Linked DNA regions of Lentimicrobium sp. L6. Each later gene encodes a partner of the first gene's protein in a complex. Links are inferred from orthologs where the notes say so. Each region holds a gene or a part of one and is shown in the gene's direction. Other genes may lie near its edges.

Evidence for each region.
Region 2: the proteins of mrdA (region 1) and HNS38_RS07395 are in contact, whole or in part, in a crystal structure (PDB 6PL5), measured with the Thermus thermophilus proteins. The link is inferred for Lentimicrobium sp. L6 from one-to-one orthologs. Residues at the interface, in WP_223903432.1 of Thermus thermophilus: Arg4, Ile5, His6, Leu8, Ala9, Phe12, Ala15, Leu16, Leu19, Gly20, Arg22, Ala23, Trp24, Leu26, Gln27, Val28, Tyr31, Tyr34, Leu36, Leu43, Thr45, Asp47, Lys156, Gln157, Gly158, Ser160, Val184, Leu201, Glu202; in WP_223903423.1 of Thermus thermophilus: Phe161, Val165, Phe168, Val169, Leu172, Pro198, Tyr199, Glu202, Tyr211, Arg212, Asp213, Gln220, Val221, Gln223, Ser224, Ile226, Ala227, Ile228, Gly229, Ser230, Gly266, Phe267, Val270, Leu274, Tyr277, Gly278, Leu281, Phe285, Leu289, Arg297.

What each region holds. Positions count from the first base shown.
Region 1 is NZ_JABKCA010000015.1:71,146-74,676, forward strand. What follows is about bases 605-3,513. They hold mrdA (penicillin-binding protein 2), read left to right. Parts: upstream 605-1,122; coding sequence 1,123-2,904; downstream 2,905-3,513. Other genes in these bases: HNS38_RS05705 (nuclear transport factor 2 family protein), read right to left, coding at 605-895. Also shown: HNS38_RS05700 (hypothetical protein), read left to right, coding at 1-365; more of HNS38_RS05705, read right to left, coding at 368-604. UniProt on the Escherichia coli protein: Catalyzes cross-linking of the peptidoglycan cell wall. Responsible for the determination of the rod shape of the cell. Is probably required for lateral peptidoglycan synthesis and maintenance of the correct diameter during lateral and centripetal growth.
Region 2 is NZ_JABKCA010000022.1:12,511-15,909, forward strand. What follows is about bases 318-3,290. They hold HNS38_RS07395 (FtsW/RodA/SpoVE family cell cycle protein), read left to right. Parts: upstream 318-1,211; coding sequence 1,212-2,369; downstream 2,370-3,290. Other genes in these bases: murD (UDP-N-acetylmuramoyl-L-alanine--D-glutamate ligase), read left to right, coding at 318-1,199; murG (undecaprenyldiphospho-muramoylpentapeptide beta-N-acetylglucosaminyltransferase), read left to right, coding at 2,371-3,290. Outside these bases: more of murD, read left to right, coding at 1-317; more of murG, read left to right, coding at 3,291-3,399. UniProt on the Escherichia coli protein: Peptidoglycan polymerase that is essential for cell wall elongation. Also required for the maintenance of the rod cell shape. Functions probably in conjunction with the penicillin-binding protein 2 (mrdA).

The sequences.
Region 1 (3,531 bases):
ATATCAGCTTCGATTTTGCTGACGAGAAATCTCTAAACAATGCACTTTATGCCCTAGCCGAAATCAAACCTAATATGTTTCTAAAGAAGTTTATTAAGATAAAAAAGAATAGAGTAATTCGCCCCAACCTAAGTCCATATTTGGAGCGATTATTAGAAGAACAAGAACTCAGTGAACAGCTTCCTTCTGAGGATATGCTAAATTATGTCAACTATAAATTCATTGTGAATACCCCAAAAGAGGTGAGAAACACAAGTGGTAATAGAGCGATGGTTCAAAGTAATAAAACCACTGTAATTAGTAGTTATAGCTTTAGAGAACTATTAATTAACAAGGAAAATATTTATCTAAAAATAAAGATGTAGGGTTATTTCATATCTATACTTGTCGGTAACGAAACATGGCCTTGAACCAATTTCCATACACCATGGTCATCTTTAATAAAAACTCCGGTAAAACGAATGCCATCTAAGCTCATCGCTTTATCATTATAGATGAAATTATAATTCAATTCTTCAAAGAACCAAGCAGTACGGGCATCTCGGTCGAAAGAGATATTTTGGTCTGTGATAGATATTAGGGTTTCATTTAAGGAATTGAATTGTCCAGACATGGTTTTTTTAATGGTAGACCAGCCCATTAGTTTTTCATCATTCTCGGTACCAATTAATATAACATCCTCTTTAGGACACCATATTTGTTCTATCATTTCTATATCGCCACTTTCTGTACTGGTGGCATATAAATCTAGAAGTTCTGAAACCTTGGCTTTTTCTTTTTCAAAGTCAATTTCTTTTTTCTCAGGCTTTTTAACTACTTCTTGTTCGTCTTGGTTTTGGCAAGAAGTCATCATTAAAAGAGCATATGCAAATAGGAGTATAAATGATTTTTTCATAGGACAAGGTTTTAAAAATTATGGAAGCTTAAAGATACAAAAAATACCTTGCTTTAGCCAGATTACTATGAAATTCATAATAAAAATTCACTTCGACATTTTTTTGGTATTAACAACAGATAGTTAAATATGTATTTTATTCTATATTTTTCGCCTTATCTATTTATCTAATTTTGTATGCAATCACTCCGCACATGAAGAAAAACTATTCAGATCGAAAATTTATTATGATTGGTGTCATTTCCATAATAGGAATGATATTCTTGGCTCGCTTGTTCTATGTTCAAATCATTGAAGAAGAGTATGCGCTATCTGCTGATAGTAATGTGATTAGGAAGAATATTATATATCCTGCTCGGGGTATTATTTATGATAGAAATGAGAAAATCATGGTGGCCAATAATGCAGCCTACGATTTGATGGTGATTCCTCGTCAACTTAAAGATTTTGACACCACTCGTTTTTGTTCCTTATTACAAATTTCTAACGAAGAATTTATTCGTAGAATGGATAAGGCAAAAAAATACAGCCGCTATAAAGCTTCTTTATTCTTGGGGCAAATTCCCAAAGAAGAATTTTCCTATCTGCAGGAAACATTATATGATTTTTCTGGGTTTTATGTACAAGAAAGAACCTTGAGGAGGTATCCATATCGCTCTGGAGCCTTAAATTTAGGTGATATTGGTGAAGTTAATAGAAAAGATCTAGATAGGGATGCCTTTTATCGCTCAGGTGATTATATTGGAAAAAGTGGTATTGAGAAATTTTATGAGAAGGAATTGAGAGGAGAAAAAGGTGTCGAATATGTGATGGTTGATGTGATGAACAGAAAGAAAGGGAAATATAAGGAAGGACGTTTTGATACATTAGCTGTGAATGGTAAGAGTTTGTATACCAGCTTAGATGCAGAATTGCAATTATACGGAGAACTCCTCATGAAGAATAAGCTGGGCTCAATAGTTGCCATAGAGCCTGCCACCGGAGAGATTCTGAGCCTGGTTTCTAGCCCTTCATACGATCCATCTATTTTAGTAGGAAGAAATAGAGGTAAGAATTTTATTTTATTACTTCATGATACGCTAAAACCTTTGTATAATAGAGCTTTAATGGCAGCTTATCCTCCAGGATCTACCTTTAAAATGCTTAATGCACTCATAGCTTTGGATGAACATGTGGTGACTATAAACACAGAATTTAGTTGTCAAGGAACAGTATCTAAGCCTATTAAATGTTCTCATAATCATATTACTCCATTAGGGATGATATATGGTATTCAGCAGAGTTGTAATCCTTATTTTTGGAATACATTTAGAAATACATTAAACAACCCAAAGGCTGGAAGTGTGAAAAAAGGATTTGAGAATTGGTCGAGGAAAGTGAGAAGCTTTGGTTTGGGAACTAAATTTAATACAGATTTGATGTATGAAAAGTCTGGCATGGTTCCTTCGGTTGAGTATTATGATAAAGTTTATCGTGGCGTTTGGAATGCTTTGACGGTTCGTTCCTTGGCTATTGGTCAAGGGGAGTTATTGATTACACCTCTTCAATTGGCTAACTTAACGGCAGCAATCGCCAATAGAGGATTCTATTTTAGACCACATTTAGTTAAATCTATTGGGGAGCCTTCTAATATCATTAGTAAGTATAACGAGAAGCAAGAGGTGGAGATAAAAGCGGAGCATTTTGCTCCTATAGTTGAAGGGATGAGAAGAGTTGTTCAAGTAGGAGGAACAGCTAGAAGAGGAGCTATGGATAGTGTGACCGTTTGTGGTAAAACCGGAACCGTTCAAAATCCACATGGTGATGATCACAGTATATTTATCGCATTTGCACCAATGGACAATCCTCGGATTGCGATTGCTGTTGTGGTAGAAAATGCAGGCGATTTCGGAGGCACATGGGCCGCGCCTATCGCCAGCTTGATGATGGAAAAATACCTGAATGGGGTAGTCATCAGAAAAGAAAAAGAGAAGAGAATTTTGGAGGCGGATCTCATTACTCCTGACTAGTCAAGCTTTGATTAAGTTTGTTAGATAGAAGTATAGAGAGTTAAGAGAGATAGAATATGAGAGAAAAGAATAGCATATTAAAAAATGTAGATTGGTGGCTAGTAGGTTTGTACTTTGCTTTAGCCTTAATGGGATGGATGAGTGTATATGCTGCTGTTTATAATCCAGAGCATTCCTCTATTTTCGATATGGGAGAGCGCTACGGAAAACAAGCTTTATGGATTGGGACCTCAGTGATTCTCATCTTTATCATTCTCCTGATCGATATGAAATTCTTCACCAGTTTTGCTTATGTCATATATGGTGCCACTTTACTTTTGCTGGTTGCCGTTCTTGTGATGGGAAAGGAGGTTGCAGGATCCAAAAGTTGGATACAAGTGGGGAGTTTTGCTTTGCAACCTTCAGAGTTTGCCAAGTTTGCGACCAATTTGGCCTTAGCCAAATATTTAAGCAGCATTCAAATCAATTTAAAAGATGTGAAGCAAGTTATCCGATCTGGAGTCATTATTTTTGCACCTTCAGTATTTATATTTTTGCAGAATGATACTGGTAGTGCCTTAGTTTATTTCTCTTTTATCTTGGTTTTATATAGAGAAGGTTTCTCAGGAAATTTTCTTGTTTTTGGTT
Region 2 (3,399 bases), on another replicon or contig:
ATGAAATTGAGATTGAAGAGGGTCAACATTCAGAAAACATCATTCTACAAGCAGATGTAGTGGTAAAAAGTCCCGGAATTCCAGATTCGATAAAGCTTATTGAGAAAATTAAATCGAAAGGAATTCCAGTGATATCTGAAATTGAATTTGCAGCCCAATATACCGATGCCAAATTAATTTGCATCACTGGTAGTAATGGAAAAACTACCACGACAAGCCTTCTATACTTCATCCTGAAAAATGCAGGATTGAATGTAGGACTTGGAGGCAATATTGGGAAAAGCTTTGCCTGGTCAGTGGCTGAAGATGATTTCGATACTTATGTGTTAGAAATCAGCAGTTTTCAACTGGATGGCATGTTCGAATTCAAAGCCGACATCGCCATCATCACCAATATCACACCAGATCATTTGGACAGATATGACGATTGCTTTCAAAACTATGTGGATTCAAAAATGCGCATCATTCAAAACATGGACTCCTCAGACTATCTCATTTATAATGCTGATGACGCTGTAATTACAGCCGAATTAAACAAAAAGAAATCAAACATTCAGCTCCTTCCCTTTTCTCTTTACGAGAAATTTGAAAACGGTGCTTGGATGTCGGGAGATAACGTAATAATTAAAAATCAAAAGGACGAACTAATCATGACACTAAGAAGTTTAGCACTACAGGGTAAGCATAACACTTACAATTCAATGGCAGCCGGAATCGCTTCCAAATTAATGAACATTAGAAATAAAAATCTAAAAGAATCTTTAGAGGAGTTCCAAACTCTTCCACATCGCATGGAAAGCGTAGCAACTATAGGCGGAGTTCAGTATATCAACGATTCCAAATCGACCAATGTTAACTCTACCTATTTTGCCTTAGATAGCGTAAACAGACCTATCATTTGGATTGCAGGTGGAAAGGACAAAGGAAACGACTATGAATCTATCAAAAACCTAGTGAATTCAAAGGTTAAAGCTATTGTTTGCCTAGGCTTAGACAATATCAGTATTCATGAGAATTTCGGAAAATTCACTTCTACTATCATCGATACCTATTCTGCACAAGAGGCTGTTGAAACAGCACAAAGATTAGCAGAAGCAGGTGATGCTGTTTTATTATCTCCAGCTTGCGCAAGTTTCGATCTTTTCGAAAACTTCGAAGACAGAGGTGATAAATTTAAGAAAGCTGTTAACGAATTATAAAACTCAAATCCATTGAGAAAGTTTTTTACACATAAAGGAGACAAAACCATTTGGGTGATATACCTGATACTATCTTTAGCATCGATAGTACTCATCTATAGTGCCTCGAGCTATATTGCGGTAAAAATGCGGGATGGGAACTTCTTGTATTTCCTATTCAAGCAAATAGCAATAATTGGTGCCGGATATATCACCATGCTACTCTTCTCCAAAATCAGGTATCAAAACTTTCAGTGGCTGAGCAAACTTTTCATATTTGTTGTCATACCCATACTTTTATTTACTGCTATTTTGGGAACCAATATTAATAATGCGAGCCGATGGCTTACAATACCGATCATAGGTATCAGCTTCCAGAGCTCCGACTTTGCTAAAATCGTCCTTTTGGCTTTTCTAGCCCGAAATATCAGTAAACTCAATGGTCAACAAAATAACGGAACCAGTATTTACTATACCGCTGGAGCTATCTTCCTGCCAGCATTAGTCGTTACTGTGCTCATATTGAAGTCCAACCTAAGTACCGCTCTTTTGGTTTTTACTTCCGCCTTTTTCATGATGTGGTTAGGACAAGTAAAAACCAGATATCTGGTAGGCTTAGCTGGCATAGGAATACTATTTGTAATGCTGGCCTTTGTGGTAGCAAAAACAAATCCTAATCTACTTCCTCGTTTTGATACCTGGGTGAGTAGGATAGAGAATTTTGGCGGCGATGATAAAGATGCCAACTACCAAGTATTACAAGCAAAAATCGCCATCGCTTCTAATCCAATCATTGGCAAATTACCCGGTAAAAGTAGCCAAAGAGCATTTCTCCCATCCGCTCATGCCGATTTTATCTATGCCATAATCATAGAAGAATACGGAACCATTATTGGTTTTATTGGCATCTTAATATACCTAGCATTGCTTTGGCGCGCTATGGTTATCGCTAAAAATAGTGAAACGAAATTTGGAGCCCTCTTGGCCATGGGGCTCATGTTTAGTATCGTTTTTCAAGCCTTAATAAATATAGGTGTGGCCACCAACCTACTACCCGTTACAGGACAACCTCTTCCTCTGATTAGTTCAGGAGGAACCAGTTTTGTGTTTACGAGCATGGCTTTGGGAATTATTCAAAGCATAAGTGTTGGTTTAAAGAAAGAAAAAGAACCCATTGAAGTCGTACAATAATATGAGTAGCAACGAAAACATAAGAGTCATGATTAGTGGCGGTGGTACTGGAGGCCATATCTTCCCAGCTATTGCTATTGCGAAGGCTATTCAAAGAAAGATGCCCTTGGCCGAGTTTCTATTTGTAGGGGCACAAGGAAAGATGGAAATGGAAAAAATTCCAGAGGCGGGTTTTAAGATTGAAGGTCTTTGGATAAGTGGATTTCAGAGGAGTCTTAGTTTGAAGAATTTGAGTTTCCCTTTTAAACTTGTCAGCAGTTTAATGAAAGCCAAAACCATTATCAAGAATTTCAAACCACAAGTAGTTATTGGTGTGGGAGGGTTTGCCAGCGGGCCCACGTTAAGGGTAGCATCAAATATGGGAATTCCTTGCCTCATTCAAGAACAAAATTCCTACCCTGGTGTTACAAATAAACTACTGGCCAATAAAGTAAAAAGTATCTGTGTGGCTTATGAAGGAATGGATAAATTCTTCCCTAAGGAAAAGATTAAACTCACAGGAAACCCCATTAGAAAACAAGTAACAGAAGGCAATAAGAATGAAGCTTTAGAATTTTTCAAGCTTGACAAAGCAAAGAAAACCATTTTGGTAGTTGGAGGAAGTCTAGGTGCACAATCTGTAAATTTAGCCATAGCTGGTGAAATAGAAAACTGGGCAAAACTAGATGCACAAGTCATTTGGCAAACGGGCAAAACCACCTTTGAAGAATCAAAAACTGCTTTAGAGAATTCAGCTGCAAAGAATATACATATCTATGACTTCATTAGAAGAATGGATTTAGCTTATGCTGCAGCTGATTTAATTATCTCCAGAGCTGGAGCCATTGCAATATCAGAAATTTCCGCTGTTGGAAAACCTGTCATATTCGTGCCTTTTCCTTTTGCTGCCGAGAATCACCAAACGAAGAACGCACAAAAACTCGTCGACCATCAAGCTGCTAAACTGATAGCAGATAACAAAGTATCGGAGGAATTATTCCAAACTACAGCAGATTGCTTAGCAAACGAAGGCCTCCTCAAGAGCATGGAA